One region of the Pseudomonas asgharzadehiana genome, then DNA from elsewhere that is predicted to be linked to it. Evidence: predicted binding sites of a transcription regulator. Region 1 holds the regulator's gene; the other holds the start of a gene.

Region 1 (16,317 bases):
GTGTCGGATTGTCGCGTGCAATCGTGCAAAGCATTGTAGGGCTTGACTCTGAGCTGCCTGTGATCACCTTGGAACCAAGGTTGGAACAAATATTGCTCAATAGTATTCAGAAGGCAGGACAAGGCCAGGAAGAGGGCGTTCTGTTGGAGCCAAGCATGGCTGAAAAACTGCAGCGTTCGTTGATCGACGCCGCGCAGCGCCAGGAAATGCAGGGCCAACCGGTGATTCTGCTGGTGGCAGGCCCGGTCCGGGCAATGTTGTCGCGGTTCGGGCGCCTGGCAGTACCGAATTTGCACGTTTTGGCTTATCAGGAAATTCCTGACAACAAGCAAGTGACTATCGTCGCGACAGTAGGGCCCAACGGCTGAGGGTAGTGGGTTATGCAAGTGAAGCGTTTTTTCGCCGCCGATATGCGTCAGGCCATGAAACTGGTCCGTGATGAGCTGGGCGCCGACGCCGCGATTATCGGTAACCGTCGTATTGCCGGCGGTGTCGAGCTGACGGCTGCCCTGGATTACACCCCCCAGGCCCTGGCGCCGCGCGTGCCGAACATGGAGCTTGAAGACGAGCTGCGCAAGACTGCCTCGCGCATCGTCTCGGCCCAGGCCGAACTGAGCATGCGCGGCGACAGCGATGCCACCACCAATCGCCAGTTGTTCGCCGGCCTGCCGCTGACGGCTGCCGAGCCGTTGGTCGAGCCCACTTTCATCGAACCGCCGCGTCCTGCCGCGCCCGCCCCGGCCGCCGCAGTCGACCAGCGCGCGTTCGACTCGATGCGCTTTGAACTCAATGGCCTGCGCGAGTTGCTCGAAGTGCAGCTCGGCTCGCTGGCCTGGACCCAACTGCAAGGCAGCAAACCGCAACAGGCCAACTTGTGGCGTCGCCTGCAACGCATCGGCCTGTCCGGCCCGTTGTCCCGCGACCTGTTGGCGCTGACCCACGAAATCGAAGAGCCTCGCCAGGCCTGGCGCATGTTGCTGGCCCACTTGGCGCGGATGATCACCACGCCACAGATCGAACCCTTGGAAGAGGGCGGAGTGATCGCCATGGTCGGCCCGGCCGGCATGGGCAAGACCACCACGCTGGCCAAGCTTGCCGCCCGTTATGTGCTTAAGTACGGCGCCCAGAATATCGCGCTGGTGAGCATGGACAGCTACCGTATCGGCGCCCAGGAACAGCTCAAGACCCTGGGCCGCATCCTCAATGTGCCGGTTACCCATGTCGACCCCGGTCAATCCCTGGCCAATGCCCTCGACCCGCTGCTGCGCAAGCGCGTGGTGCTGATCGACACCGCCGGCCTGCAAGCCAGCGACCCGGCGTTGCGTATGCAGCTCGAAAGCCTGGCCGGGCGTGGCATCAAGTCAAAAAATTACCTGGTGCTTGCAACCACCAGCCAGAAACAGGTTCTTACCGCTGCGTATCACAGCTACAAACGCTGCGGGCTGGCCGGTTGCATCCTGACTAAACTGGATGAAACCGCCAGCCTGGGTGAAGTGCTGAGCCTGGCTATCAGCCACGAACTGCCGGTGGCTTACCTGACCGATGGGCCGCGGATCCCGGATGATCTGCATCTGCCGCGCCGTCATCAGTTGGTCAGCCGCGCCGTCAGCGTACAAATGCAAGACGAGCCTAGCGAGGAAGCGATGGCCGACATGTTCGCCGATCTCTATCACAACCCGGCAAAACGGGTCGGTTGAGTCAGATGAACACCGTGAAAAGTATCTACATCGATGGTCTGCAAGCGATTCACGCGGCCAAGCCATGTAGCCTGCGTCTAAGCAAGACAAGGTAAAGAAATAAAATGGGCAGCATGCATCCCGTACAGGTGATCGCGGTGACCGGCGGCAAAGGTGGCGTCGGAAAAACTAACGTGTCAGTGAATTTGTCCCTGGCCCTGGCAGAACTTGGCCGTCGCGTCATGCTGCTGGATGCTGACCTGGGACTGGCGAACGTCGACGTTCTGCTGGGGTTGACGCCCAAACACACGCTTGCCGATGTGATCGAGGGGCGCTGTGAGCTGCGCGATGTGCTGCTTCAAGGCCCTGGCGGGATCCGCATCGTGCCGGCCGCCTCCGGCACCCAGAGCATGGTGCACCTGAGCCCGGCGCAGCATGCCGGCCTTATCCAGGCATTCAGCGATATCGGCGACAACCTCGACGTGCTGGTGATCGACACCGCCGCCGGGATCGGCGAATCCGTGGTCAGCTTCGTGCGCGCGGCGCAGGAAGTGTTGCTGGTGGTCTGCGATGAACCCACCTCGATCACCGACGCCTACGCCCTGATCAAATTACTTAACCGTGACTACGGCATGAACCGCTTCCGCGTACTGGCCAACATGGCCCAGAGCCCGCAGGAAGGGCGCAACCTGTTCGCCAAGTTGACCAAGGTCACGGATCGCTTCCTCGATGTCGCCTTACAATACGTCGGTGCAGTTCCCTACGACGAGTGTGTGCGCAAGGCTGTGCAAAAGCAGCGTGCGGTCTACGAAGCGTTCCCTCGTTCCAAATGCGCATTGGCGTTCAAGGCTATTGCCCAAAAGGTCGATACTTGGCCGTTGCCCGCCAACCCACGGGGGCATCTGGAGTTTTTCGTCGAGCGATTGGTACATCAGACGAGCGCAGGACCCGTGCTATGACAGCGAACGGCTATAACGCCTACAAGAAGTCCGCCCGTGACAGTCAGGGCGAGTTGATCGAGCGTTATGCGCCGCTGGTCAAGCGCATCGCCTATCACCTGCTGGCACGCCTGCCCGCCAGCGTCCAGGTAGAAGACCTGATCCAGGCCGGCATGATTGGCCTGCTCGAAGTGTCAACCAAATACGATGCCACCAAAGGCGCGAGTTTCGAGACGTATGCGGGTATCCGTATCCGGGGCGCCATGCTCGATGAAGTGCGCAAGGGTGATTGGGCGCCTCGTTCGGTACACCGCAATACGCGCATGGTCAGTGACGCAATTCGCGCAATTGAAGCAAAAACCGGTCGCGACGCTAAAGATCACGAAGTTGCGGCCGAACTCCAATTGAGTCTCGACGATTATTACGGGATTTTGAACGACACCTTGGGCAGCCGCCTGTTCAGTTTCGACGACCTGTTGCAGGACGGTGAACACGAAGGGCTGCACGAGGACGGCGCGAGTACTCATATGGAGCCGGCGCGAGACCTGGAAGATGAACGCTTTCAGGGTGCGTTGGCGGACGCGATTGCCAATTTGCCTGAGCGTGAGCGACTGGTATTGGCGCTGTACTACGACGAAGAGCTGAACCTCAAGGAAATCGGTGAGGTCCTGGGGGTCAGCGAATCGCGAGTCAGCCAGTTACACAGCCAGTGCGCCGCTCGCTTGCGGGGGCGTTTGGGAGAGTGGCGAGCGCGCTGACAGGCAGTGTGGGGACACTGCAAAGCGATACCGCGAAGGTGATGGATCTTCGCGGGTTCGGCCCGTGGTGCCCCCGGCAGTCCTTTTTGTGTAATGCCTGTTGATTGAAATGACGCGTCCAGGTGCTGGGCGCGTTTAAGACTGCTTGGAGGTCGAATTGGACAAGAACATGAAAATCCTCATCGTTGATGACTTCTCAACGATGCGGCGGATCATAAAAAACCTGTTGCGTGACCTTGGGTTCACAAACACGGTCGAGGCGGATGATGGCCTTACGGCGATTCCGATCCTCAACAGCGGGAGCATCGACTTTCTGGTAACCGACTGGAACATGCCGGGCATGACCGGTATCGACTTGCTGCGTCATGTGCGGGCCGACGAAAAGCTGCGCAGCCTTCCCGTGCTGATGGTCACCGCCGAAGCCAAGCGTGAGCAGATCATCGAAGCTGCCCAGGCGGGTGTTAACGGTTACGTGGTCAAGCCATTCACTGCACTGGCCTTGAAAGAGAAGATCGAAAAAATCTTCGAACGCATCCACGGCTGATGCCATCGCGGGGGAGCTATGGAGCATAACGAAACGTCACAGGGAGACTTTGAGTCGACCCTGAAAAAACATGCTCACCAGTTGGTCGACAGCCTTGAAAAAGGCCAGTTCGGCGACGCGGTGCAGTTGATCCATGAGCTCAACCAGACCCGTGACCGCGGCCTGTATCAGGAAGTGGGCAAGCTCACACGCGAGCTGCACAGTGCGATTGTCAATTTCCAGATTGACCCGCACATGCCCCAGGCCGAAGAAATCTCACAGATCACCGATGCCACCGAACGCCTGTCCTATGTGGTCAGGCTGACTGAGGCGGCGGCCAACCGCACCATGGACCTGGTGGAGAACGCCACGCCCCTGGTCAACGGCATGGCCACTGAAGCCCAGGCCCTGAGCGCCGATTGGGGCCGCTTCATGCGCCGGGAAGTCGGGGCTGAGGAGTTTCGTGAGCTGGCACGTCGGGTTGAAGGCTTCTTGTCGCGCAGCGAGCAGGAAAACCGCACGGTTTCCAGCAACCTCAACGATATTTTGCTGGCCCAGGATTACCAGGACCTCACCGGTCAGGTGATCAAGCGTGTGACCCAGTTGGTCACCGAAGTGGAAAGCAACTTGCTCAAATTGGTGCTTATGGCAGGCCAGGTTGACCGTTTTGCCGGCATTGAACATGACCGCGAAGCGATCCTCTCGGAAAAAGATCCACAAAAACATCTCGCCAAGGGTGAAGGTCCGCAGATTCATGCCGATAAACGTGAAGACGTTGTGTCAGGTCAGGATGACGTAGATGACCTGTTATCCAGTTTAGGCTTCTAAGGAGCACCCACATGAGCTTCGGCGCCGATGAAGAGATCCTTCAGGATTTCCTTGTAGAGGCCGGCGAAATTTTAGAGCAACTGTCCGAGCAACTGGTCGAGCTGGAAAGCCGCCCGGATGATGCGAACCTGCTCAATGCAATTTTTCGCGGTTTTCACACTGTAAAAGGGGGCGCCGGCTTCCTCCAGCTCCATGAGCTGGTGGAGTGCTGCCACATCGCCGAGAACGTGTTCGACATCCTGCGCAAGGGTGAGCGTCACGTTGATTCGGAGTTGATGGACGTGATTCTCGAAGCACTGGATGCGGTCAACGGCATGTTCAGCCAAGTGCGTGAACGTGCCCCGATCACGGCGGCCACGCCGGAACTGTTGGCGGCCCTGGCGCGCTATGCAGAGCCTGCGGACACTTGCGCGCCGGTGGTTGAAGCGGCGCCGGAGCCTGTGGCGGAGCCTGAAGCGGATGTCACGGACACTGAGTTCGAACAACTGCTCAACTCCCTCAGTGCCGTCAAGGCCGAAGCCGAAGCCCCGGCCGCCGAAGCACCGGCAGCGGCGCCGACCAGCGAAGACATTACCGACGCAGAATTCGAATCGCTGCTCGACCAGTTGCATGGCAAAGGCCAGTTCGCCGCTGATGCGGTGGCGCCTGCCGCTGCCGCTCCTGCACCTGCCGCAGCGGGCGGGCCGGTCAGCACCGACATCACCGACGACGAATTCGAAGCGTTGCTCGACCAACTGCACGGCAAAGGCACCTTTGCGGCCGACGCCTTGCCGGCAGTCGCCGCCACCGCCGCTGCGCCTGCCGCCCCTGCGCAGCCTGCCGCTGATGGCCTGATCACGGATAACGAATTCGAAGCCCTGCTTGACGATTTGCACGGCAAGGGCAAGTTCAGCGAGGTTGCACCTGCCGCCGCTACGGCAGCACCGGTTGCCGCCAAAGCGGCTGCACCCGCCAAAGCTGCCGCTCCAGCCGCTCCAGCCGCCAAACCGGCACCTGCCCCAGCGGCGGCGCCGGCTGCGGCCCCAGCGCGTGCCGCCGCCGCGGCGCCGCCTGCGGACAAACCCGCCAGTGAAGCCGAAACCACCGTGCGCGTGGACACCGCGCGGCTGGACGACATCATGAACATGGTCGGCGAGCTGGTGCTGGTACGTAACCGCCTGGTGCGCCTGGGCCTGAGCAGTGGCGATGAAGCCATGCAAAAGGCCGTGTCGAACCTCGACGTGGTGACCGCCGACCTGCAAACCGCCGTGATGAAAACGCGGATGCAGCCGATCAAGAAAGTCTTCGGCCGCTTCCCGCGCCTGGTGCGTGACTTGGCGCGCCAACTGAAGAAAGAGATCAACCTGGAACTGGTGGGTGAAGAAACCGACCTCGACAAAAACCTTGTCGAGGCCCTGGCCGACCCGCTGGTTCACTTGGTGCGCAACGCGGTCGACCACGGCGTCGAAACCCCGGAAGAACGCGAAGCCTCGGGCAAGTCTCGTGGCGGCAAAGTCATCCTGGCGGCGGAGCAGGAAGGCGACCACATCCTGCTGTCGATCACCGATGACGGCAAGGGCATGGACCCGACCATCCTGCGCAATATCGCGGTCAAGCGTGGCGTGATGGACAAGGACGCCGCCGACCGCCTGACCGACACCGAGTGCTACAACCTTATCTTCGCCCCTGGCTTCTCGACCAAGACCGAGATTTCCGATGTGTCGGGCCGTGGCGTCGGCATGGACGTGGTGAAGACCAAGATCAGCCAGCTCAATGGCTCGATCAATATCTACTCGACCAAGGGCCAGGGCTCGAAGATCGTGATCAAGGTGCCGTTGACCCTGGCGATCATGCCGACCCTGATGGTGATGCTGGGCAACCAGGCGTTCGCCTTCCCGCTGGTCAACGTCAACGAGATCTTCCACCTCGACCTGTCGCGCACCAACGTGGTGGACGGCCAGGAAGTGGTGATCGTGCGCGACAAGGCGCTGCCCCTGTTCTACCTCAAGCGCTGGCTGGTTGCATCGGCCGCCCATGAAGAGCAGCACGAAGGTCATGTGGTGATTCTCTCCGTGGGTACCCAGCGTATCGGCTTTGTCGTCGATCAACTGGTGGGCCAGGAAGAAGTGGTCATCAAGCCTTTGGGCAAAATGCTGCAGGGAACCCCGGGCATGTCGGGTGCGACCATCACCGGTGACGGTCGGATCGCGCTGATTCTCGATGTTCCGAGCATGCTCAAGCGTTACGCCGCTCGGCGTATTTGATTCTGGTGGGGCAGGGCGGTCTCGCCCGCCCCACCTAACGGAGTGTTTATGGCAGTCAAGGTCCTGGTGGTGGACGATTCGGGTTTCTTCCGCCGCCGCGTCTCGGAAATTCTTTCCGCCGATCCAAGCATCCAGGTGGTCGGCACGGCCACCAACGGCAAAGAGGCGATTGATCAAGCCATTGCGCTGAAGCCGGACGTGATCACCATGGACTACGAGATGCCGATGATGGATGGCATCACGGCAGTCCGGCACATCATGCAACGCTGCCCCACCCCGGTATTGATGTTCTCCTCGCTGACCCATGAAGGCGCCCGAGTGACCCTCGATGCGCTGGATGCCGGTGCGGTGGACTTTTTGCCGAAGAATTTCGAAGACATCTCGCGCAACCCCGAGAAGGTCAAGCAGATGCTGTGCGAGAAAGTCCACAGCATCTCGCGCAGTAACCGCCGCAGCCTGTTCAGCGCGCCGACACCGACACCGACGCCTGCCCCGGCAGCGGTGGCTCCGCCGGCTGCCTCCAGCCGTGCCTCGTTCGGTCGCCCGGCGCCGGCGCCGCTTGCACGGCCTGCACCGCCACCGGTACGCACGTCGGCCCCGGCCACTGCAACGGCGCATTCGCCGGCACCCAAGCGCAAAGCCTACAAGCTGGTCGCCATCGGCACCTCCACGGGTGGCCCGGTCGCCTTGCAGCGCGTGTTGACCCAGTTGCCGGCCAACTTTCCGGCGCCGATCGTGTTGATCCAGCACATGCCCGCCGCGTTCACCAAAGCCTTTGCCGAACGCCTGGACAAGCTGTGCCGCATCAGTGTCAAGGAAGCCGAGGATGGCGACATTCTGCGCCCTGGCCTGGCGCTGCTGGCCCCCGGCGGCAAGCAGATGATGGTCGACGGCCGTGGCGCGATCAAAATCCTGCCGGGCGATGAGCGCCTCAACTACAAGCCGTGCGTGGACATCACCTTCGGTTCGGCGGCCAAGTCCTACGGTGACAAAGTTCTGGCGGTGGTGCTCACCGGCATGGGCGCCGACGGCCGTGAAGGCGCGCGCCTGCTCAAGCAGGGCGGCAGTGCGATCTGGGCCCAGGACGAAGCCAGCTGTGTGATCTATGGCATGCCCATGGCCATCGTCAAGGCGGACCTGGCCGACGCCGTGTACAGCCTGGACGACATCGGCAAGCATTTGGTGGAGGCCTGCCTCTAATGGATGTGTTGAGCCTGATCGGCATCACCATGGCGTTTGTCGCAATCATTGGCGGCAACTACCTCGAAGGCGGCCACCTGGGCGCCTTGGCCAACGGGCCGGCGGCGCTGATCGTGATTGGCGGCACCGTGGGCGCCGCGTTGCTGCAGTCGCCGATGAGTTCGTTCAAGCGTGCAATGCAGATCGCGATCTGGATCATTTTCCCGCCACGCGTCGACTTGGCCGGTGGCATCGACCGCGTGGTCAACTGGAGCCTCACCGCCCGCAAGGAAGGCCTGCTGGGGCTGGAAGGCGTGGCCGATGCCGAGCCCGACAGCTACGCGCGCAAAGGCTTGCAGTTGCTGGTGGACGGCGCCGAGCCGGAAGCGATCCGCAGCATCCTTGAGGTGGATTTCTACACCCAGGAAAGCCGCGACATCAACGCGGCCAAAGTCTACGAAAGCATGGGCGGTTACGCGCCGACCATCGGCATCATCGGTGCGGTGATGGGCTTGATCCATGTGATGGGCAACCTCGCCGACCCTTCGCAACTGGGCAGCGGGATTGCCGTGGCGTTCGTTGCCACCATCTACGGTGTGGCCAGCGCCAACCTGGTGTTGTTGCCGGTAGCGAGCAAGCTCAAGTCGATTGCCATGCGCCAATCCCGTTACCGCGAAATGCTGCTCGAAGGCATCCTGTCGATTGCCGAGGGCGAGAACCCGCGCTCCATCGAATTGAAGCTCCAGGGCTTCATGGACTGATGGATATGAACAATGACGTGTGGCCAGCGAGCTTGCTCGCTCACCCCTGTGAGCGGGGCGGTTACATAAGTGGTGTACAGAGAGGTGCCTGCCTGTGAGCCGTCGCCGCCGCGAGCCTGAAGAACACGTCAACCACGAGCGCTGGCTGGTGTCCTACGCGGACTTCATCACCTTGCTGTTTGCGTTTTTCGTGGTGATGTATTCCATCTCGTCGATCAACGAAGGCAAGTACAAAGTCATTTCCCAGGCGCTGATCGGCGTGTTCAACGACGCCGACCGCGCGCTCAAGCCGATCCCCATCGGTGAAGAGCGACCCAAGACCGTGACGCCGGCCAAGCCGCTGGTCAACGACAGTGACGAAACAGCCGCCGGCGTGGGGGGCACCAGCGACCCGCTGAAAAGCATCGCCGATGACATCAGTGCCGCGTTCGGCGACTTGATCAGCTCCAACCAGATGACCGTGCGCGGCAACGAGTTGTGGGTAGAGATCGAACTCAACTCCAGCCTGTTGTTCGCCAGCGCCGATGCAATGCCCAGCGACCAGGCGTTCACCATCATCGACAAGGTGGCGGCGATCCTCAAACCGTTTGAGAACCCGGTGCACGTCGAGGGCTTTACCGACAACGTGCCGATCAGCACCGCGCAGTACCCGACCAACTGGGAACTGTCATCGGCGCGTGCCGCGAGCATCGTGCGCATGCTCGCGATGCAGGGCGTAAACCCCGGGCGCCTGGCCTCGGTGGGGTACGGCGAGTTTCAGCCGGTGGCCAATAACGCCACGCTGGAAGGCCGCGCGCGCAACCGGCGGGTGGTGTTGGTGGTCTCGCGAAACCTGGATGTGCGCCGCAGCCTGACCGGGACCGGCACCGCCAATGCAACACCGGACGCGGCCCTGAAGCGCGCTGGCACACAAACTGCACCGGCCCCGGTAAAACCGCTGGTTCGGCAGAGTGCCGTCAATTCTCCGTCACCGGCTCAATAACCTATGCAATGTCTCGGTCGCGCTTGTGCCCACCGGGAGGAACCATCCGAATGAGAGTCTGGGCAGTTGCCAATCAAAAAGGTGGAGTCGGCAAGACCACCACCTCCATCGCCTTAGCCGGCTTGCTGGCCGAAGCGGGCAAGCGCGTGGTCGTGGTTGACCTTGACCCCCACGGCTCGATGACCAGCTACTTCGGCTATGACCCGGATGCGCTGGAGCACAGCTGTTTCGACCTGTTCCTGCACAAGGGCAGTGTGCCTGGCGACTTGCCCGGCCAATTGCTGCTGCCAACCAGCAACGAGAGCATTTCCCTGTTGCCGTCCAGCACCGCGCTGGCCACCCTGGAGCGTCAGTCGCCGGGGCAGAGCGGCCTGGGCCTGGTGATCGCCAAGACCCTGGCGCAACTGTGGCAGGACTTCGACTACGCGATCATCGACAGCCCGCCGTTGCTCGGCGTGCTGATGGTCAATGCCTTGGCGGCGAGCCAGCAACTGGTGATCCCGGTGCAGACCGAACACCTGGCGGTCAAAGGCCTGGAGCGCATGGTCAGCACCTTGGCCATGATCAACCGCTCGCGCAAGCAGCCGCTGCCGTACAGCATCGTCCCCACCTTGTTCGACCGCCGCACCCAGGCCTCCCTCGGTACCTTGCGCGTATTGCGCGACGCCTACCCGCAGAGCATCTGGAACGGCTACATCCCGGTGGACACGCGCCTGCGCGATGCCAGCCGCGCCGGGCTCACGCCTTCGCAGTTCGACGCCAAGAGCCGTGGCGTCATGGCTTACCGTGCGTTGCTCAAGCATCTGCTGTCGCAGCAACTCGTGGCGCAGGTGGCTTGATGATGAACCGCCCCGTTGAACTCAAGACCAAGACCCGGCCGCAACTGGCGCTGGAGTCCTACCTGGACGCCCTGCTGCAAGACGCGACCGCAGAAGAATTACCGGAACCGATCCTGGTGCTGGAACCGGCGGTAGAAGTGCCGCCGTCGGACGCCCTGGATGAGTTCCAGTTGGCTGTATTGGAAGAGCAGGCCCGCGATGCACACGCCGCGCCGCTGACCGTGGCGCCCGAGGCGCCGGTTGTCGTGGAAGCGCTGACGCCGCCGGTGGTGGTCGAGCCGGTGGTGCAAGTGCACCTGCCGCCCAGCATCACACCGCCGCCGGTCACCGGCGACGGTCGTCCGTCGTGGGCCGCCGAGCCGTTCGAGTGCTTGCTGTTCGACGTCGCCGGGTTGACCTTGGCGGTGCCGCTGGTGTGCCTGGGCTCGATCTATTCCCTGGAAGGCCAGGAATTGACGCCGCTGTTCGGGCAACCGGAGTGGTTCCTCGGCATCCTGCCCAGCCAGGCCGGCAACCTCAAGGTGCTGGACACCGCGCGCTGGGTGATGCCCGACCGCTACCGCGATGACTTCCGCCAAGGCTTGCAATACGTGATTTCGGTGCAGGGCTACGAGTGGGGGTTGGCGGTGCATCAAGTCAGCCGCTCGCTGCGCCTGGATCCCAATGAAATCAAATGGCGCAGCCACCGGGGCCAGCGGCCTTGGCTGGCGGGCACCGTGATCGAACATATGTGCGCGTTGCTCGACGTTGCCGAACTGGCCGAATTGATCGCCAGCGGTGCCGTCAAGGCGATGCCTGCCAACAAACGCAGTTGATTGAACAATAAGGGCCGCGCGCAAGTGTGGTCAAAAGCAGTAAATACGCCGCCTACATCGGCATCTGAAGGGGTCAGAGATATGAACAAGTCAGCGTCCGCACAAGGTTTGGATGATCCGATCCTGCAATGGGTTACCTTCAAGCTGGACAACGAGACCTACGGCATTAACGTGATGCGCGTGCAGGAAGTGCTGCGCTACACCGAGATCGCTCCGGTTCCGGGTGCGCCGAGCTACGTACTGGGCATCATCAACCTGCGCGGCAACGTGGTGACGGTAATCGACACCCGCCAGCGCTTCGGTCTGGGTACCGTCGAAGTCAGCGACAACACCCGTATCGTCATCATCGAAGCCGACAAGCAAGTGGTCGGCATCATGGTCGACAGCGTGGCGGAAGTGGTTTACCTGCGCCAATCGGAAGTGGAAACCGCGCCGAACGTGGGCAACGAAGAATCGGCCAAGTTCATCCAGGGCGTGTGCAACAAGAACAACGAACTGCTGATTCTGGTTGAGCTGGACAAGATGATGAGCGAAGAAGAATGGTCGGAACTGGAGAGTATCTGATTGTTCTTTGAGGCTGCGGTGATTGTCCTGGCCCTGTTGTGGGCCGGGACCCTGGGTTTTTTGCTGCGCTACCTGCGCCAGCAACGGGAATTGGCGATGCAGCAGGCCGAGCGCGACGCTGTGCGCGACCGGCGTGTATTGGAGCTGGTCAAGCGGGTCGACCAGTACCAGCGCAGCGCGGTGAAGGTCGGGGATGAGGTGCATGAACTGCGCGCCATTCTCGCGCCGTTGCCGGACAAACTGGTGCAGCTCGAGCAGCGTGATCCCGCCAGCCTGTCGTTCGCTCAGGCCGCGAAATTGGTCGGCATGGGCGCGACGGTGGACGAGCTGACCCAGTCGTGCGGGCTGACCCAGGCTGAGGCGCAGTTGATGAGTAAGTTGCACAAGGGCTGAGTGCGACAAGCTTGTCACTTGCTGCCGCACTTTTGCTACGGGTTCAAGGTCCACATCCTTCAAGCACCTTTGAATCCAGGAGTACCTCGTCCATGACCAGCCCCAAGGCACTGTTGATCCTCCACGGCAAGCAAGCCCTCAACGAGGGCGTGCGCGCAGCCGTGCAGGCCCGGCGTGAGCAGGGCTGGGAGCTGGCGGTACGGGTGACCTGGGAGGGGGGCGACGCCCAGCGCTTGGTCAACGAAGCCCTGGACGACGGATACACCTGCCTGATCGCCGGTGGCGGCGACGGTACCTTGCGCGATGTGGCCGAAGCGATGGCCCTGGCCAAGACCGACGCCAGCCTGGTGCTGATGCCCCTGGGCACCGCCAATGATTTCGCCAAGGCCGCCGGTGTGCCGCTGGAGCCGGCCCTGGCGCTGGCGATGCTGGACGTGCCGCCGCGGGCGATCGACCTCGGCCAGGTCGGCGGGCAGATCTTTCTCAATATGGCCACCGGCGGCTTCGGCAGCCAGGTCACCGCCAACACCTCCGAAGACCTGAAAAAAGTCCTGGGCGGCGCCGCCTACCTGTTTACCGGCTTGACGCGTTTCAGCGAATTGACGGCGGCCTATGCCGAGCTGGACGGGCCGGATTTTCATTGGAAGGGCGAGCTGCTGGCGCTGGGCATCGGCAATGGTCGCCAGGCCGGCGGTGGGCATGAGCTGTGCCCGGGTGCCATGGCCGATGATGGCTTGCTCGACGTGAGTATTCTGCCGGCACCCCAGGAGGTGGTCGGCACGTTGCGTGAGCTGATGAGCAACGGGTGGGGCCTGGACACCATGTTTGTCCGCGCGCGCCTGCCGTGGGTCCGGATCCAGCAGGCTGAAGGGCTTTACATCAACCTCGACGGTGAGCCGCTGCAGGGTGACGATCTGCGTTTTGAAGCCTTGCCCAAGGCGCTTCGTGTGCACCTGCCGCTGGGTTCGCCGCTAGTCATCCAGGCTGATGATCTGCTCGCGCACCGCGAATAACACCAGGCCCGCGACGTCGAATATCTGCAGGCGCTTCATGATTTGCGAACGGTGCGCTTCCACGGTCTTGATGCTCAGGCCCAGGCCGTGGGCAATCTCCCGGGTGGATTTGCCACGCACGATCAGGCGCAGGATCTCCAATTGGCGCGCCGTAAGGTTATGGCTGTGGCCGGCAGGCGCGCTGGTCGCCTGGTTACGCACCAAGGCCTGGTTGATCACGGTGTGGGCGATGGCCGGGCTCAGGTAGCGCTCGTTGTTGGATAAGGCCGCCAGCGCGTGTTCCAGCTCATTGGCGGTGGTGTCCTTGAGCAGGTAGCCATGGGCGCCGGCCTCCAGCGCACACATGATCAACTGCGGGTCGGTGTGCATCGACAGGATCAGCACTTTGCTCCTGGGGTAGGCGCGCTTGAGTTGCTGCAAGGCATCCAGGCCGCTGGTGTGCTTCATCGACAGGTCCAACAGGACGATATCCGGCTGCAGCGCGCTGAACTGCTCCAGCAATTGCGCGCCATCGCTGGCTTCGCCGGCCACCGCATAGCCGGGAATGTCTTGGATCAGCGCGCGTACGCCGGCCCTGATCAGTGCGTGGTCATCCACCAGCAATAATGTACAGGTCACTCGAGAACCTTAGGGGAGCTGGCCCGTTCGAGGGCGCGCGGCGCCCAGGGGAAAAGTGCTTCGATGCGCGTGCCGGCGCCAGGCTGGCTGCTCACGGACAGGGTGCCTCCCAACTGATCGATCCGCTCGGCCATGCCGGCCATGCCCCGTTGGCCTTCGCTACCTGGGTCGATGGCGGGCGAAAAGCCCTGGCCGTCATCACAGATACTCAGGGACAGCCCTTCAGGCAGGCGTTGCAGGCGAACCAGCACGTTGCGCGCCTGGGCGTGGCGCAGCATGTTGGTCACCGCTTCCTGGGTAATGCGAAAGGCCGCCACGGCCATTTCTTCGGGGATGCCGGTCAGCCGTTGCTGGCATTCCAGGCTCCAGTGCACCGGGGTGTTTGCCAGCGTCTTGAGCAAGTGCGCGCGCAGGCTGGCTTCCAGGCCCAGGCTGGCGAGCTGTCGCGGGTTGAGGATGGCGGACACGTCGCGCACCTTGGCCAGGGTCTCATTCAAGGTGTTGCACAACACGCTGCACTGGCTTTGCAGTTCGTCCGGCAGACGCCGCTTGAGCCATTCGCTTTGCAGCTTGGCGGCGGTCAGCAGTTGGCCGATATCGTCATGCAATTCGCGGCTGAGGCGGTGGCGTTCGTTTTCTTGCACTTGCAACAGGCGCTTGGCCAGTTCGTGAGGCTGGAACTTGATGGACTTGCGCGAATACCACTGCTGCAGGCCCACCACCAGCAAGATAGCGAGGTTGAGCAGCAACACCATCAGCGGCAGCGGCGCGGATCGAACGTAGGCCCACAGGCTCAACAGCAGCGAGCCAAGGCACAGGGTGAGGATCAAACGGCGTGCATTGCTGCGGGACGCGGACCTGGCAATGAGTGTCTTGAGGCTGGCATTCATAGCGGATGGAGCCAATAAAGGTTCGCTGCGGGAAGACCGGTCACGGCGGCTGAGCGGTCTTGTTTGGAATACGTTATCGAGTCGTTTATTCGCATCATGAAGTTGGGTCACTTCGAGCGCAGGCATAGTACCACCACTCTTACCGTTGGTCGCCTGGTGCCATGACCGGCAGGCTTACTTGGCCGCGGTCTTGCCCCAGGCGGCATTCCCGGAGTGTAGGCAGTGAGAGGAAGTTGTCGTACTTGAGTGGGGGTGTGGTGATAAACATTAATAGCTAATTGATATCTATGCGCGCCGTTTTAACGGGTGAACAAGCTTCTGGGCTGTAAAGAACACGTGAGTTGAAGACGACCCATCAACTCGCGTGATGCAGGCGTTGCTGCGGCTTATAACTGAAGCTTTTTTGCGGAATCTGCAGGCTTACCGTGGCAATCAAGGTGGTTTGCTCGGTGTCGTCCATGCCCAGCTCACCCGTGCGGGTGTCGATCAATTCCAGTTGCCAGGCCAGCAGGCTCAAGCAGGCGTGCAACGCGTCCAGCGCCTGATCATGCAATTGCAGGGGGCTGGCGGCGTTGGCGATCAGATACTCGATATGCCGGGAGAATTCGCTGATAGCTTGCAGGGCCAGGCTGTCGGCTGTCTCGGCCAGTTTGGCCAAGCTGTTTTTCATGCACTCGATGGCATCGCTGTCGTCGCGGATCAAGTGCAGATGGCTCAAGCATTCTTCTGATTTTGCCAGCAGTTTTTCTGCTTCAATCAAGAACTCGGGGAAGGTGGTCTGCCATTCATTTGCGCTATTCATCATGCAAGCCTCCACAACATACGGTCGGGTGATGAGATGTCGCACTGGGTGGATGGCTTAAAAATAGCGCTGAAATTTGGCTTGGACCTGTAGGTCGCTTCTGATTTTTTAGTAAGACGTTTATTGGAATGACGGCAAGGGCCGTGCGTAGCCTTGGTGAGTGGGCTTTGTTGCACACCTTCACTTGCCGTGACATGGACGTCTGAAAGGCCTGTGGGCCGAGGGCTTGGCATGGCAAACAAAAGCCTGACTCCATTCATGCAATGAGAATGGCGTCACATTAATGGCTATTAGATACTGCGAATATCAGGTTTTGCCTGATTGTGCATAGGGGAACCCCTTACATAGCGGAACCTTGCGTCGATTTGAATGCCACGCAACGTCGCTGTACTGCCGTCTGGAGAGGCCCGCGCAGTAAAGCATGATGTCAGTGTGACATCAATCAATTTCCGTGGCACTTTACAGGGGGTCAAGGTCTGGCATTTGCCGCCGATA
Region 2 (16,317 bases), 1.9 Mb from region 1:
AGAAAACCCCGTAACCGGGTTTTCGCCCGCCCTTCTTTACGCTTAACGTTGGGGTACTGTGTCTGCCGGGTAGTGCCCCTGCGCCAAAGAAGCTTCTTATTTAATAAAGCCGCTGCCCACGGCCAATATCATTTAGAAAAACATCCACTACATTCCTATACTCGTTACGTTTTTCAGCCCGCCTATTATCGCTTATCACTAAACCAGACACTTGCGTCGACGGCGCAGCCCATCCGCATGAACAGCGTGCGCGTCGCGCTTGGTTTAGACCTGTTTATCTCTTTGCCGCGTATAAAAGCCCGCTGCTGTTTCACGGCAAAAGCAACAACTTATAGGCCTACACCATGTATCAATCATTACTTGAAAAAAGAAAACTACAGTTATGTAGCCACCCGCTATTAACGGAAATAACCTCGCAAAAAAAGTTACAACTTTTCATGGAGAGCCATGTATTCGCCGTTTGGGATTTCATGACACTTACCAAACGCCTGCAACAGGACCTGAGCTGCACTCGCTTGCCCTGGCTGCCACCGGCCGACCCACTCGCCGCGCGCCTGATCAATGAGATTGTGCTGGGCGAAGAATCAGACGAACACCCCCGGCAAGGCTATTGCAGTCACTTCGAGTGGTACCGGGAGGCCATGCTCGAAGTCGGCGCCAGCCCTTGCGCGATCGACCGCTTCGTCGCACTGCAACGCGAAGGCGTCGAAGCGGGCAGCGCCTTGCATATGATCGATGCACCCGCCGGCGTACGCCGGTTTGTCAGCGACACATTGCACATTGCGCTGCAAGCTCCCATCCACTGTGTGGCAGCCGCTTTTTTTCACGCTCGCGAGCAGGTTATTCCGAACATGTTCGAGCGTTTCCTGCGGTCTGATACGCTCCTGCGTTGCCAGGCGCCTACCTTGCGGGGCTACCTTGAACGCCACATCGAACTGGATGCCGGCCATCACGGGCCGGCGGCTGAGCAGTTGCTCGAACGTCTGGTGCGCGTAGCCCCGGCGTACCGCCAACAAGCCAACGACGCAGCCCTTGCCGCAGTGCAAAGCCGTATCGCGCTCTGGGACGAGATGCGGGCGGCGCTGCAAGAAGTGCAGCCATGAACATCGCCAACTACACCTCGACTGTCGACGACTGGGAGCGCCGCGCGACCATCCGCACACGCCCCCGCCGCCTGCTGGAAAACGATGACAAGTTGATCTATCCGCTATGCCGCCAACCCTTGGTACTCACTGCCACTTTTGTGGAGCAGTGCCCCCAATGGCGCGACTTCGTGCTGGTGCAGAGCTTCTACAAATTTATCAACGATGTGGTGATCTTCGAGACTGAGATCGTCGACAAGACCGCGCGTAACATCGCCAAGAACCGCTTCTCGGTGCCCTTCCCATTCGCCTGCCGCGTGGATGCCATGACGGTAGTGGTGGATGAGGATTACCACGCCCTCGTCGCGTTGGACTTCTTGCAACAAACCCTGGACATGACAGGCGTACAACCGCTGGATCTACCCGCACACATCGAACTGAGCCGCGCTCTGCCGGCGGCACAGGCTCAGGCGCCGGCCCACCTGCGCGACGCTGTGGAGCTGATTGGCGTGGCCATCGCCGAAAATAGCGTCACCCACGATGTGGCGGCGTTTTCCAAGGACAACAGTGTCAAAGCGTCCATTCGTGGCTTGATGGCCGACCACCTGTTTGACGAAGGTCGCCACGCGCAATTCTGGACTCGCCTGGTGCAACACTATTGGCAAACCGCGAGCCCGGCTGACCGTGACAGCATCGCGCACGTGTTGCCGATATTCCTGAGCCATTACCTGACCAATGACCTGCAGAAGAACTTCGACCTGCAGTTGATCGAGCACCTGGATATAAGCAGCAGTGTGCGCGGTGCGCTGCGTGATGAAGTGATCACGCTGGCGTTTCCCATCACCGGCCAGCACCCCTTGATGGGCAATATCATCAACTTCCTGCAACACAGCGGCTTACTGCACACACCCAGTGTGACGCAGGCGCTGAACGACTATCTGCCGGTGCCCGCATGAGGCGCCTGACCATCGGATGGCGCGGCACCAGCAAGGCACTGGGTGCCATCAGGCCGGTACTGGAGCAGTACGGGCATGTGTCTGCTGACGAGGCCATCGACCTGTGGCTTGAAGACGGTAGCCTGCCGTTGCCGGACGAGGTGGGCGAAGCGGCCTGTATAAGGCTGCGCCTGGGGGTTGGCCCGGAAAGTGGCTGTGGGTTGCCCGCGCTACAATTACGCGCCTATGACCGTGGCCAACGACTGTGTGCCGTGCTGAACATCGCCGAAGAGCCCAGTGGCAATGGCCAGCGACTGCGCCAGCAGGTGACAGGCGCACTGGTGGACTGGGTTGCGCTGCACGTCAGTGGCTTTTCACGGGACCCGGGATATCGGCCTCTGAGTACGGTCGCCACGGACTGGCCCGAGCAGGGTTTGCAAGGACTTGAAGCGTTGGCCTTTATGCATCGGTTCAATCGTACACACGACCGCGCATTGAGGCAGGAAGCCCACGTGCCGGTGATCGAACGAATACAGGCCAGCCTTTTCGCTTTCGCCAATCGGCCGGCACTGTGCATCGCCGGGAGTGAGGTGACCTATCGCCAGCTGCACGTGCAGGCCATGGCAATCCAGCAACGCTTGCGCCCGTTACTGGAGGCGCTCGAGGCGCCGCCAGTGATCGGTGTATGCCTGGCAAAATCCGTCGAGCTGTACGCCAGCATTCTCGCGGTACTTGGCTGTGGCGCGGTGTACTTGCCGCTCGCCCCTGACCAGCCTCCTCAACGTCATCAGATGATGCTCGCCGGGGCTCAGGTGCTGCTGGACACCGGCAAGCATCCGTTGCGGGGACGTTTCCTGGCGTTGGATGTCAGTGCCGTCGACCCTGGCGACACCACCGAAACCCTCTGTGCGCCGACATCCAATCACGCCTGCCCGGACGCGCCGTGCATGCTGCTCTACACATCGGGAACCACGGGCCAGCCCAAGGGTGTGCAACTGAGCCAAGGCAACCTGGCGCATTTCACGGCCTGGTTCAGGACCTGTATGGCACTGGATGAACACAGTCGGGTGTTGCAGTTTTCGCCCTTGAGTTTCGACTCATCGCTCATCGATATCTTTCCCACCTTAATCGCCGGCGCCGCGTTGATCATCCCCAGCGAACAGCAACGGCACGACCCCCGGTTACTGGTGGAATTGCTTCGCCGGCAGCGCGTCAGCCATGCGTTTCTGCCGCCCGCGCTGCTCAACCTCCTACCGCTGGACCGTCCTCTGGGTGTGACGCATCTGCTCACTGGCGGCGATGCCTGCGAACCCCATGTGATCGAGCGCCTGGCGGGGCAGTGTCAGCTCCACAACCTCTATGGCCCCACCGAAACCACGGTGCTGATCACGCACCGGACATTGGCCACCCACGACAACAATCGCAACATTGGCACCCCCATCGCCAACAGCCGGGTGCTGATTCTGGATGACCAGTTGCAACCCGTAGATGAAGCGGTAACCGGCGAGCTTTATATCGTTGGGCCTGGGGTAAGCCTGGGGTATGTGAATGCGCCGCAGGAGACCGCCAGCCGGTTTGTCGAGCTGCTGCTGCCGGGGGGCCAGGCCGTGCAGGCCTTTCGCAGTGGCGACCTTGCGCAGTGGACCGCCGAGGGTATCGTGTTGGGCGGGCGGCGCGATGATCAGGTAAAAATCCGTGGGTTTCGGGTCGAACCCCAGGAAATTGAACAATGCCTGCGCAACAGCCGGTTGTATCGCGGGCTGGCGGTGGTGATCGACCCTGACCGCAGGATCCACGCCTTTTTCGCCCAGCCCGAACCAGGTGCTACGGTCGCCGCGTTGCGCACGCATGCACAGCAGTGGCTACCGGACTACATGCAACCTGGCTTCTGGGTTGAACTGCCAGACATACCGCACACTCACCACGGCAAGGTTGATCGCAGGGCGCTGTTGACGCTACCACCACAGCCCATTTTGCAGGCGACCCCCTGCCTTGCGCGCACCGCGCTGCAAGCACAGCTGAGCGGCCTGTGGGGCGAGCTGTTGGGGTTGCCCGCCGAAAACGTGGGTATTGATGACAGCTTCTTCGACCTCGGCGGCCATTCGATTTTGCTGTCGATGTTGTTGTTGCGTGTTCGCGAGCAATTTGGCCGTGGTTTTGCGCTGAGCCAGTTCATTGAAGTCCCGACGGTTCGTACGCTGGCAGCGCTGATGCAAGACGGGGAGCGCCCCGACGCCTCTTCCGGCCAGGCGATCCGGGATGCCCAACGGCCGTGGATGATCAACTCGTTGCCCGAGGGTGCCTGGGGCGATCCGCGCAAAGTTATAGTCACAGGCGCCAACAGTTTCGTCGGTATACACATCGTCGAAGCCCTGTTGGCCGGTGGCGCCATTGAGGTGGCGTGCTTGGTGCGTGAACGACCGGGGCAGTGCGCGATGATGAGGTTTACCCAGGCGCTGCGCGATTACCGCTTGGACCATATGGACCTGAGCCGAGTACAGGTATTCGCCGCCGACATCAGCCAGCCTCGACTGGGTTTGGCCCGCGACGTCTATGACTCTCTCGTCGAAGGCTTCGGTGTGCTGGTGCATAACGCGGCGCAGGTCAACCACGTCATGGACTACGCCTCGCTAGCCAGGAACAACGTCGAGCCCGTATTCGAATGCTTGCGTCTATGCGAGACGCGCTGCAAGAAAGTATTCAATTTTGTCTCGACGCTGTCCGCCTCCAGCAGTATCGACACGGTGGGACGTATCCTTGAAGCCCCTGCGGCGGCCACATTGCCGCTGTATATCAAGAATGGCTACAACCTCTCCAAATGGGTGGCGGAGCGACTGCTGGGGCGCGCGGTTGAAAACGGGGCCTGGGTCAATATCCATCGCCTCGGAAACATCAGCTTCAACAGCCGCAATGGGGTTTGCCGGCCGCAAAAAAATCGCCTGATGCTGATGCTCAAGGGCTCGCTGCAACTAGGCCTGCTTCCGCGGCTGGATTTGAATTTCGACCTGATGCCAGTGGACTTTCTGGCGCGCTTCATTGCGTTCCACGGCAGTCGTTTTCAAGCCGATAGAAGCGTGTTCAACCTGCATAACCCGCAGCCGTTGAGCTGGGAGAATTATCTGGATGCGTTCAGCCGAGCCGGTCATATGTTTGAGCGGGTAAGCATCACGCAATGGCAGAAGGCGCTACAGACGGTGGACCAGGACAACGCGCTGTTTGGCGTACTCGGTTTTTATCTTGATCGCTTGGATGAAGACATCGGCGATACCGGGATGATCCTTCACGAGAACGCACAGCGTGGCGTTGAGCAAATGGGTGAGCAGTATCCCGATAAAACCCCCGCGCTATTGAGCAGAGGTTGCAATTACCTCAAGGCCATCGGTTTTCTATGAATTGCGTCAGGACAACATTATGAAACGGCTGCAACCGGATACGTTAATCCGCAATCCAACGGGACGGCCGATAGTGGCCTCGCGGGTGATCGACTGCCAGGCCAGGCGTGTGTGGAACATGGTGGGGACGTTTTCAGGTTTTGATGTATTCATCCCCGCTCTGTCACACATCGAAATGACCGGTACCGGTGTGGGTGCTTTACGCACGAAGTTTTTCCGAGATGGCAACCAGGTGGTGGAACAGCTCAATAGCCGGGATGAGCACGCCATGTATATGACTTGGACCACCCTCTACAACACTCTGGGCGTGGCTAGATTGTGGGCAGCAATCAACGTGGACGCACTGGAGACACAGTGCTCCAGGGTAACGTGGACCCTCATTGCCGAACCGGAGGACGCTGCACAGGTGGGATTTGAACAATTTGTACAGGCTTTCGCTGAAAGCGCACTGGACAACGTCAGCCGCTTGTTGGGCCCGCAGTAGGAGCGAACACTGCACGCTCCTACTCACACGCTCAACGGCTCAGATTTTGAAGCTGTCGACCAGTTGCTTCAGCCGATTAGCCTGTTGCGACAGCGCATCGCAATCCTTCAAGGTTTCGTTGAGGTTGGCCACGCCCTGCTGGTTAAGCAGGTTGATCTGGTTGATATCCACATTGAGGGTTTCCACCACGGCCGTCTGCTCCTCGGTGGCCGCTGCGACGGATTGGTTCATACCGTCGATCTCAACGATCCGCTGCGTGACGCTGACCAGGCGTTCGCCGGCCTGGTTGGCCACCCCGACGCTTTGCTCACTGGACGTTTGGCTGGCGTTCATGGTGGTCACCGCCTCGCGCGAACCCACTTGCAGCGAAGTGATCATTTTATGAATCTCTTCAGCCGATTCCTGAGTACGGTGAGCCAAGTTGCGCACTTCATCGGCCACCACCGCAAACCCACGTCCCGCCTCGCCGGCACGCGCAGCTTCAATCGCGGCATTCAGTGCCAACAAGTTGGTTTGCTGGGAGATGCCTTTGATCACATCAAGGATGTGGCCGATATTATCGGTGCTGGCGTTCAGTGTTTCGATCTGAGTGCAGGACAAACTGATTTTTTGCGACAGTTCAGACATCGCCAGGATGGTTTGCTCCACCACTTTGCGACCGTCGTCGGCTTGCTCGCTGGCACCGCTGGCGTGCTGTGACGCATCAGCCGCGTTGCGCGCGATTTCCTGAGTGGCGGCACCCAGTTCGTTGATTGCTGCGGCCACACTGTTGGTACGCGCACTTTGCTCATCGGAACCGATGATTGACGCGTTGGAGGATGCCATCACTCGCTGGGACAGGTCGTGCACCTGGCGTGTTGCCGAAGACACTTCGGAAATCGAAGCGTGGATACGTTCCACAAACCGGTTAAACGCACTGCCGACTTCGCCAAACTCATCTTTGCTGGTAACAGCGAGGCGGCGGGTCAGATCACCTTCACCTTGAGCGATGTCTTGCATCGCAACCCCCATAGTGGTCAAGGGCCGCAACAAGACCTGAATCAGCAGGCTCAAGAGCACAGCAATCGCGACCACGGCGATGAGCATAGCGATCAATGCCGACGTGCGGAATTTACCCAACGGTGCGTAGGCTTTGTCTTTATCGATCGACAGACCGATATACCAATCTGCCCCTGGCAAGCCGCTGATCGGAGTGAAGGACAAAATACGATCCTGGCCCTTGAGCACAACCTCCTGATTGACCTTCTCGATGCGTAAGCGGGTGCCGGGATAGATGTCCTTGAGGTTTTTCATCACTTGGTCCTCGTCCGGGCTGACGATGACTTGGCCGTCGCCGCTGACCAGGAACGCATGCCCGATGCCGCCGAAATCCACCGAGTTGATGATTTTCACCAGGGTTTGCAAGCTGAGGTCTCCGCCCACTACACCCAGCAGCTCGCCGTTCTTTTTCACCGGCATGGCGATGGTGACGATCTGCCCGCCTACTGCAGCCATATAAGGCGGCGTGAGCATAGGTTTATCAGCCGCCACGGCTTGTTTGTACCAGGGGCGCTGACGGGGGTCGTAGCCGTCGGGCATTTTTGCATCCGGGCGCTGGGTAAACACACCATTGGTTTGACCCACATAGGTGAACTGGAAGTTCGAGGTGAACGCTGGTTGGTCGACTAGCCCAGGCAAGTCCGCTGCACTGCCTTGGTGAGCTACGTTTTGCGTCAGGCTTTCGAGTACCAGTATTCGACCACTGAGCCAGTTCTGCACACTGCTGGCGGTGAGCTCCCCGGATTGTTCGATGGACGATTCCAGGTTCTGCTTGATGGTGCTGCGCTGCAGGTAGTCGTTGTAAAGGGTGAACAACGCGAAGGCTAAAACCACTACGCCTGACGCGGCCAACAAGATTTTATGACTGAACTTAAGATTCATTTCATCGACTTCTTTTGCCAAAGGGGGATAAGCGTGCCGAGTGGAAATTCCATAAAACGGTAAGCGGAGTGTTCACCCGCTCCATTTCGGTGCACGCATGGCTCATCAAGCTTTCGGCCAAGTCGGAGCAAAACTTAGGGACTTATGGGAGAAATCTGATTTTTAACCCAGGAAAGAGATAGGCGGTAGGCGTTAGCGCTGTTGTGTGTTTTTCACTTGAGGACAACGTGGCGGGATTGCATCCCTCTAAACGACAAAACCCCTGTCTGCGTTAGCAGACAGGGGTTTCGGAATTTAATCTTGACGATGACCTACTCTCACATGGGGAAACCCCACACTACCATCGGCGATGCATCGTTTCACTACTGAGTTCGGGATGGGATCAGGTGGTTCCAATGCTCTATGGTCGTCAAGAAATTCTGTGTACCGGCCCGTCGCAGTATCAACGTGCCGATGAAATTCATGGACTTCTACATAAACAAAACCCCTGTCTGCGTTAGCAAACAGGGGTTTTGGAATTTAATCTTGACGATGACCTACTCTCACATGGGGAAACCCCACACTACCATCGGCGATGCATCGTTTCACTACTGAGTTCGGGATGGGATCAGGTGGTTCCAATGCTCTATGGTCGTCAAGAAATTCGGGTACTGACTCGTGACCAGATGGCCTCGCTTCAGCAAATCGGGTATGTGACAGCAGTCGGTGTTTTGTGAGTTACAAACTTTCGGTTCGTTTCGTCTTCACACACCGCAATCTGATGCTCTTTCGAGTAGTCAAATTGCTTGGGTGTTATATGGTCAAGCCTCACGGGCAATTAGTATTGGTTAGCTCAACGCCTCACAGCGCTTACACACCCAACCTATCAACGTCGTAGTCTTCGACGGCCCTTCAGGGAACTCAAGGTTCCAGTGAGATCTCATCTTGAGGCTAGTTTCCCGCTTAGATGCTTTCAGCGGTTATCTATTCCGAACATAGCTACCCGGCAATGCCACTGGCGTGACAACCGGAACACCAGAGGTTCGTCCACTCCGGTCCTCTCGTACTAGGAGCAGCCCCTCTCAAATCTCAAACGTCCACGGCAGATAGGGACCGAACTGTCTCACGACGTTCTAAACCCAGCTCGCGTACCACTTTAAATGGCGAACAGCCATACCCTTGGGACCGGCTTCAGCCCCAGGATGTGATGAGCCGACATCGAGGTGCCAAACACCGCCGTCGATATGAACTCTTGGGCGGTATCAGCCTGTTATCCCCGGAGTACCTTTTATCCGTTGAGCGATGGCCCTTCCATACAGAACCACCGGATCACTAAGACCTACTTTCGTACCTGCTCGACGTGTCTGTCTCGCAGTCAAGCGCGCTTTTGCCTTTATACTCTACGACCGATTTCCGACCGGTCTGAGCGCACCTTCGTACTCCTCCGTTACTCTTTAGGAGGAGACCGCCCCAGTCAAACTACCCACCATACACTGTCCTCGATCCGGATAACGGACCTGAGTTAGAACCTCAAAGTTGCCAGGGTGGTATTTCAAGGTTGGCTCCACGCAGACTGGCGTCCACGCTTCAAAGCCTCCCACCTATCCTACACAAGCAAATTCAAAGTCCAGTGCAAAGCTATAGTAAAGGTTCACGGGGTCTTTCCGTCTAGCCGCGGATACACTGCATCTTCACAGCGATTTCAATTTCACTGAGTCTCGGGTGGAGACAGCGCCGCCATCGTTACGCCATTCGTGCAGGTCGGAACTTACCCGACAAGGAATTTCGCTACCTTAGGACCGTTATAGTTACGGCCGCCGTTTACCGGGGCTTCGATCAAGAGCTTCGCGTTAGCTAACCCCATCAATTAACCTTCCGGCACCGGGCAGGCGTCACACCCTATACGTCCACTTTCGTGTTTGCAGAGTGCTGTGTTTTTAATAAACAGTCGCAGCGGCCTGGTATCTTCGACCGGCATGGGCTTACGGAGCAAGTCCTTCACCCTCACCGGCGCACCTTCTCCCGAAGTTACGGTGCCATTTTGCCTAGTTCCTTCACCCGAGTTCTCTCAAGCGCCTTGGTATTCTCTACCCAACCACCTGTGTCGGTTTGGGGTACGGTTCCTGGTTACCTGAAGCTTAGAAGCTTTTCTTGGAAGCATGGCATCAACCACTTCGCTAACTAAAAGTTAGCTCGTCATCAGCTCTCGGCCTTAGAATCCCGGATTTACCTAAGATTCCAGCCTACCACCTTAAACTTGGACAACCAACGCCAAGCTGGCCTAGCCTTCTCCGTCCCTCCATCGCAATAACCAGAAGTACAGGAATATTAACCTGTTTTCCATCGACTACGCTTTTCAGCCTCGCCTTAGGGACCGACTAACCCTGCGTCGATTAACGTTGCGCAGGAAACCTTGGTCTTTCGGCGTGGGTGTTTTTCACACCCATTGTCGTTACTCATGTCAGCATTCGCACTTCTGATACCTCCAGCAAGCTTCTCAACTCACCTTCACAGGCTTACAGAACGCTCCTCTACCGCATCACTTACGTGATACCCGTAGCTTCGGTGTATGGTTTGAGCCCCGTTACATCTTCCGCGCAGGCCGACTCGACTAGTGAGCTATTACGCTTTCTTTAAAGGGTGGCTGCTTCTAAGCCAACCTCCTAGCTGTCTAAGCCTTCCCACATCGTTTCCCACTTAACCATAACTTTGGGACCTTAGCTGACGGTCTGGGTTGTTTCCCTTTTCACGACGGACGTTAGCACCCGCCGTGTGTCTCCCATGCTCGGCACTTGTAGGTATTCGGAGTTTGCATCGGTTTGGTAAGTCGGGATGACCCCCTAGCCGAAACAGTGCTCTACCCCCTACAGTGATACATGAGGCGCTACCTAAATAGCTTTCGAGGAGAACCAGCTATCTCCGAGCTTGATTAGCCTTTCACTCCGATCCACAGGTCATCCGCTAACTTTTCAACGGTAGTCGGTTCGGTCCTCCAGTTAGTGTTACCCAACCTTCAACCTGCCCATGGATAGATCGCCCGGTTTCGGGTCTATTCCCAGCGACTAGACGCCCTATTAAGACTCGCTTTCGCTACGCCTCCCCTATTCGGTTAAGCTCGCCACTGAAAATAAGTCGCTGACCCATTATACAAAAGGTACGCAGTCACCCAACAAAGTGGGCTCCCACTGCTTGTACGCATACGGTTTCAGGATCTATTTCACTCCCCTCTCCGGGGTTCTTTTCGCCTTTCCCTCACGGTACTAGTTCACTATCGGTCAGTCAGTAGTATTTAGCCTTGGAGGATGGTCCCCCCATATTCAGACAAAGTTTCTCGTGCTCCGTCCTACTCGATTTCATGACTAAGAGATTTTCGCGTACAGGGCTATCACCCACTATGGCCGCACTTTCCAGAGCGTTCCGCTAATCTCAAAGCCACTTAAGGGCTAGTCCCCGTTCGCTCGCCACTACTAAGGGAATCTCGGTTGATTTCTTTTCCTCAGGGTACTTAGATGTTTCAGTTCCCCTGGTTCGCCTCTTGCACCTATGTATTCAGTACAAGATAACCATCTTATGATGGCTGGGTTCCCCCATTCAGACATCTCCGGATCAAAGTCTGTTTGCCGACTCCCCGAAGCTTTTCGCAGGCTACCACGTCTTTCATCGCCTCTGACTGCCAAGGCATCCACCGTATGCGCTTCTTCACTTGACCATATAACCCCAAGCAATCTGGTTATACTGTGAAGACGACATTCGCCGAAAATCTGTAATCACTCACAAATTTTACCTTAGCCTGATCCGTTACCAGTGAAAGTAACGTTCAGCCTATCTTTCTATCACATACCCAAATTTTTAAAGAACGATCTAATCAAAGACTAGAAATCAACATTCACCATCGCTAGGATGGAATGCTCATTTCTAAGCTCTATATAGAATAATGCATTAATCTAGCATTACCGTCTTCTTCAATGAATCAAGCAATTCGTGTGGGAACTTATGGAGCAGCTGATGTCGTCGATTAAGGAGGTGATCCAGCTGCAGGTTCCCCTACGGCTACCTTGTTACGACTTCACCCCAGTCATGAATCACACCGTGGTAACCGTCCTCCCGAAGGTTAGACTAGCTACTTCTGGTGCAACCCACTCCCATGGTGTGACGGGCGGTGTGTACAAGGCCCGGGAACGTATTCACCGCGACATTCTGATTCGCGATTACTAGCGATTCCGACTTCACGCAGTCGAGTTGCAGACTGCGATCCGGACTACGATCGGTTTTATGGGATTAGCTCCACCTCGCGGCTTGGCAACCCTCTGTACCGACCATTGTAGCACGTGTGTAGCCCAGGCCGTAAGGGCCATGATGACTTGACGTCATCCCCACCTTCCTCCGGTTTGTCACCGGCAGTCTCCTTAGAGTGCCCACCATGACGTGCTGGTAACTAAGGACAAGGGTTGCGCTCGTTACGGGACTTAACCCAACATCTCACGACACGAGCTGACGACAGCCATGCAGCACCTGTCTCAATGTTCCCGAAGGCACCAATCTATCTCTAGAAAGTTCATTGGATGTCAAGGCCTGGTAAGGTTCTTCGCGTTGCTTCGAATTAAACCACATGCTCCACCGCTTGTGCGGGCCCCCGTCAATTCATTTGAGTTTTAACCTTGCGGCCGTACTCCCCAGGCGGTCAACTTAATGCGTTAGCTGCGCCACTAAGAGCTCAAGGCTCCCAACGGCTAGTTGACATCGTTTACGGCGTGGACTACCAGGGTATCTAATCCTGTTTGCTCCCCACGCTTTCGCACCTCAGTGTCAGTATCAGTCCAGGTGGTCGCCTTCGCCACTGGTGTTCCTTCCTATATCTACGCATTTCACCGCTACACAGGAAATTCCACCACCCTCTACCATACTCTAGTCAGTCAGTTTTGAATGCAGTTCCCAGGTTGAGCCCGGGGATTTCACATCCAACTTAACAAACCACCTACGCGCGCTTTACGCCCAGTAATTCCGATTAACGCTTGCACCCTCTGTATTACCGCGGCTGCTGGCACAGAGTTAGCCGGTGCTTATTCTGTCGGTAACGTCAAAACAATCACGTATTAGGTAACTGCCCTTCCTCCCAACTTAAAGTGCTTTACAATCCGAAGACCTTCTTCACACACGCGGCATGGCTGGATCAGGCTTTCGCCCATTGTCCAATATTCCCCACTGCTGCCTCCCGTAGGAGTCTGGACCGTGTCTCAGTTCCAGTGTGACTGATCATCCTCTCAGACCAGTTACGGATCGTCGCCTTGGTGAGCCATTACCTCACCAACTAGCTAATCCGACCTAGGCTCATCTGATAGCGCAAGGCCCGAAGGTCCCCTGCTTTCTCCCGTAGGACGTATGCGGTATTAGCGTCCGTTTCCGAACGTTATCCCCCACTACCAGGCAGATTCCTAGGCATTACTCACCCGTCCGCCGCTCTCAAGAGAAGCAAGCTTCTCTCTACCGCTCGACTTGCATGTGTTAGGCCTGCCGCCAGCGTTCAATCTGAGCCATGATCAAACTCTTCAGTTCAAACATCTTTGGGTTTTTAAGAAACCCTAAACTTGGCTCAGCAATCGTTGGTTACATCTTTGATTTCTCGCGGAGTAACTTGTGATGCTGATAATCTTGTTGACTATCAGTCTGACTCCACAAGCACCCACACGAATTGCTTGATTCAGTTGTTAAAGAGCGGTTGGTTAAGAGCTTTCGTCTCAACCGAGGCGCGCATTCTACAGCAGCCTCACTTGCTGTCAAGCGGTTATTTTCAGAAGCTTTCGAAGATTTCTTCAACAACTTCAACCACTTGCGCTTCCGATCTCTCGTCAGCGGGAGGCGAATTCTACAGCGTTACACGCTGCTGTCAACACCTCTTTTTCAACTTCCTTTTAGCTTCGATGAACTGAAGCAACTTGCTGCCGAAAACTGCGTAACTCATTGTTTACCAAGGAGTTTTCCGTTTCGACTGCGCCGGAAGTGGGGCGAATTATAGGCTTCCAGAATCTGGCGTCAACAATTAATTTTGCTTTTCCTATCAATCAAGAGAGATTGATTAAAAACCACCCAAATGCGCCCGAAGAAACCGCTAGATGACTCCCGCCTCTTTTAACGCCGCAATATTCAACGGCGCCAGCCCCAACACTCTCTTCAACACCAGCTCCGTATGCTCACCCAATAGAGGAGGTGCGCTGCGATACTCCACAGGTGTCTTGGATAACCGAATCGGACTGGCAACTTGCGGCACCAACCCCGCCAACGCATGAGGCAACTGCATCGCCAGCCCACGCGCCTTCACCTGAGGATCGGCAAACACCTGCGAAAGGTCATTGATCGGACCACAAGGCACCCCAACTTGCTCAAGCTGGGCCACCCACTCCGCCGTCGTCTTGAAGACCGTCGCCTGGCGAATCAACGGAATCAGCACCGCACGGTTAACCACCCGCACTTTATTAGTGGAGAAACGTGGGTCATCCGCCCACTGCGGCTGACCCGCCACTTGCGCAAACTTGCGAAACTGCCCGTCATTACCCACAGTCAGGATGAAATCACCATCGGCCGTGGGGAAATCCTGATAAGGGACAATATTCGGATGAGCGTTACCCAGGCGCTTCGGAGGCACCCCCGTCGTCAGATAATTCATCGCCTGATTAGCCAAGCAGGCCACCTGAACATCGAGCAACGCCATATCGACGTGTTGCCCGCCACCGTCATGATCTCGATGCGCCAGCGCAGCAAGAATGGCCACCGTCGAATAGAGGCCCGTGAGAATGTCAGTCAACGCCACTCCCACCTTTACCGGCCCCGCCCCCTCATCACCTTCCGGCCGACCAGTCAGACTCATCAGCCCGCCCAGCCCCTGGATCATGAAGTCATAACCCGCACGCGCGGCATAAGGTCCGGTTTGGCCGAAGCCCGTGATAGAGCAATAGATCAACTCAGGATTAATCTCCTTGAGCGACTCATAATCCAGCCCATAGGCCGCTAAACCATCCACCTTAAAATTCTCGATGAGGATGTCGGACTTAGCCGCCAGATCCCGTACCAGCTTCTGCCCCTCAGGCCGGGTGAAGTCGATAGTCACCGATTCTTTATTACGATTGGCAGACAAGTAATACGCCGCCTCACTGGTGTTCTCGCCATAAGCATCTTTAAGGAAGGGGGGCCCCCAGGCCCGCGTGTCGTCACCACTACCGGGGCGTTCAACCTTTATTACCTCTGCCCCGAGGTCCGCAAGAATCTGCCCGGCCCAAGGGCCCGCCAACACTCGCGATAAGTCCAATACCCGCAGATGCGATAGCGCGCCCATACCGTTCTCCTATTAATAGAACGCCTGAAGACCGGTTTGCGCACGCCCCAGAATCAAGGCGTGCACGTCGTGGGTACCTTCATAGGTGTTAACCACCTCCAGATTCACCAGATGACGCGCCACCCCGAATTCGTCGGAAATGCCGTTGCCGCCCAACATGTCCCGTGCCATACGCGCGATATCCAGAGACTTGCCGCACGAGTTGCGCTTCATGATCGAAGTAATCTCTACCGCAGCCGTGCCTTCATCCTTCATGCGCCCCAGGCGCAGGCAGCCTTGCAGGGCCAGAGTGATCTCAGTCTGCATATCGGCCAGCTTCTTCTGGATCAACTGAGTCGCCGCCAAAGGCCGACCGAACTGGTGACGGTCCAAGGTGTATTGGCGAGCGGTGTGCCAGCAGAACTCGGCGGCGCCCAACGCCCCCCAGGAAATGCCATAGCGCGCCGAGTTCAGACAGGTGAAAGGCCCCTTCAAGCCTCGCACATCAGGGAAGATGTTCTCTTCCGGGACGAATACGTTATCCATCACGATCTCACCGGTGATGGAGGCCCGCAGCCCGACCTTGCCGTGAATCGCCGGCGCACTCAGCCCCTTCCAGCCTTTTTCCAGAACAAACCCGCGGATATCACCCGCGTCGTCCTTGCCCCACACCACGAACACATCCGCGATCGGACTGTTGGTGATCCACATCTTCGCGCCTGTCAGGCTGTATCCGCCCTCCACTTTGCGCGCACGCGTGATCATCGCGCCCGGATCAGAGCCATGGTTTGGCTCGGTCAGGCCGAAACAGCCAATCCACTCTCCAGAGGCCAATTTCGGCAAGTACTTCTGTTTTTGCGCCTCGGTGCCAAATTCATTGATAGGCACCATGACCAATGACGACTGCACGCTCATCATCGAACGGTAACCAGAGTCGACACGCTCAACCTCACGCGCAATCAGCCCGTAGCTGACGTAGTTCAAGCCACTGCCACCGTACTGTTCGGGAATCATCGCGCCCAACAACCCGGTTTCACCCATTTCTCGAAAGATTGCAGGGTCGGTCTTCTCATGACGGAAAGCTTCGAGCACACGCGGCGCTAGTTTGTCCTGGGCGAATTGCTCAGCACTGTCGCGCACCATGCGCTCTTCTTCGGTGAGCTGTTGATCCAGCAGCAGTGGATCGATCCAGTTGAAGCTTGCCTTGCCAGCCATGAAT

The links. Region 1 encodes FliA, which starts transcription of late flagellar genes. Its sites were predicted from a motif close to CTAAAGTTTNNNNNNNNNNNGCCGNTAA; they were not measured.
Region 2: the regulator FliA is predicted to act here: its motif matches at 7,924-7,951, upstream of KSS96_RS01460 (methyl-accepting chemotaxis protein).

The regions. Positions count from the first base shown of each region.
Region 1 is NZ_CP077079.1:4,514,295-4,530,611, reverse strand. It holds gene flhA (flagellar biosynthesis protein FlhA) at 1-368, shown strand, start outside; gene flhF (flagellar biosynthesis GTPase FlhF) at 381-1,697, shown strand; gene fleN (flagellar synthesis regulator FleN) at 1,802-2,635, shown strand; gene fliA (RNA polymerase sigma factor FliA) at 2,632-3,372, shown strand; gene KSS96_RS20405 (chemotaxis response regulator CheY) at 3,542-3,916, shown strand; gene KSS96_RS20400 (protein phosphatase CheZ) at 3,935-4,723, shown strand; gene KSS96_RS20395 (chemotaxis protein CheA) at 4,735-6,966, shown strand; gene KSS96_RS20390 (protein-glutamate methylesterase/protein-glutamine glutaminase) at 7,015-8,166, shown strand; gene KSS96_RS20385 (flagellar motor protein) at 8,166-8,906, shown strand; gene motD (flagellar motor protein MotD) at 9,001-9,888, shown strand; gene KSS96_RS20375 (ParA family protein) at 9,939-10,727, shown strand; gene KSS96_RS20370 (CheW domain-containing protein) at 10,730-11,542, shown strand; gene KSS96_RS20365 (chemotaxis protein CheW) at 11,624-12,106, shown strand; gene KSS96_RS20360 (DUF2802 domain-containing protein) at 12,107-12,499, shown strand; gene yegS (lipid kinase YegS) at 12,592-13,512, shown strand; gene KSS96_RS20350 (response regulator transcription factor) at 13,471-14,130, opposite strand; gene KSS96_RS20345 (sensor histidine kinase) at 14,127-15,020, opposite strand; gene KSS96_RS20340 (hypothetical protein) at 15,376-15,825, opposite strand.
Region 2 is NZ_CP077079.1:305,696-322,012, reverse strand. It holds gene KSS96_RS01485 (GntR family transcriptional regulator) at 1-14, shown strand, start outside; gene KSS96_RS01480 (DUF3050 domain-containing protein) at 345-1,103, shown strand; gene KSS96_RS01475 (diiron oxygenase) at 1,100-2,038, shown strand; gene KSS96_RS01470 (amino acid adenylation domain-containing protein) at 2,035-5,409, shown strand; gene KSS96_RS01465 (SRPBCC family protein) at 5,429-5,893, shown strand; gene KSS96_RS01460 (methyl-accepting chemotaxis protein) at 5,933-7,813, opposite strand; rRNA gene rrf (5S ribosomal RNA) at 8,112-8,227, opposite strand; rRNA gene rrf (5S ribosomal RNA) at 8,337-8,452, opposite strand; rRNA gene KSS96_RS01445 (23S ribosomal RNA) at 8,610-11,501, opposite strand; rRNA gene KSS96_RS01440 (16S ribosomal RNA) at 11,809-13,345, opposite strand; gene KSS96_RS01435 (CaiB/BaiF CoA transferase family protein) at 13,899-15,119, opposite strand; gene KSS96_RS01430 (acyl-CoA dehydrogenase) at 15,132-16,313, opposite strand.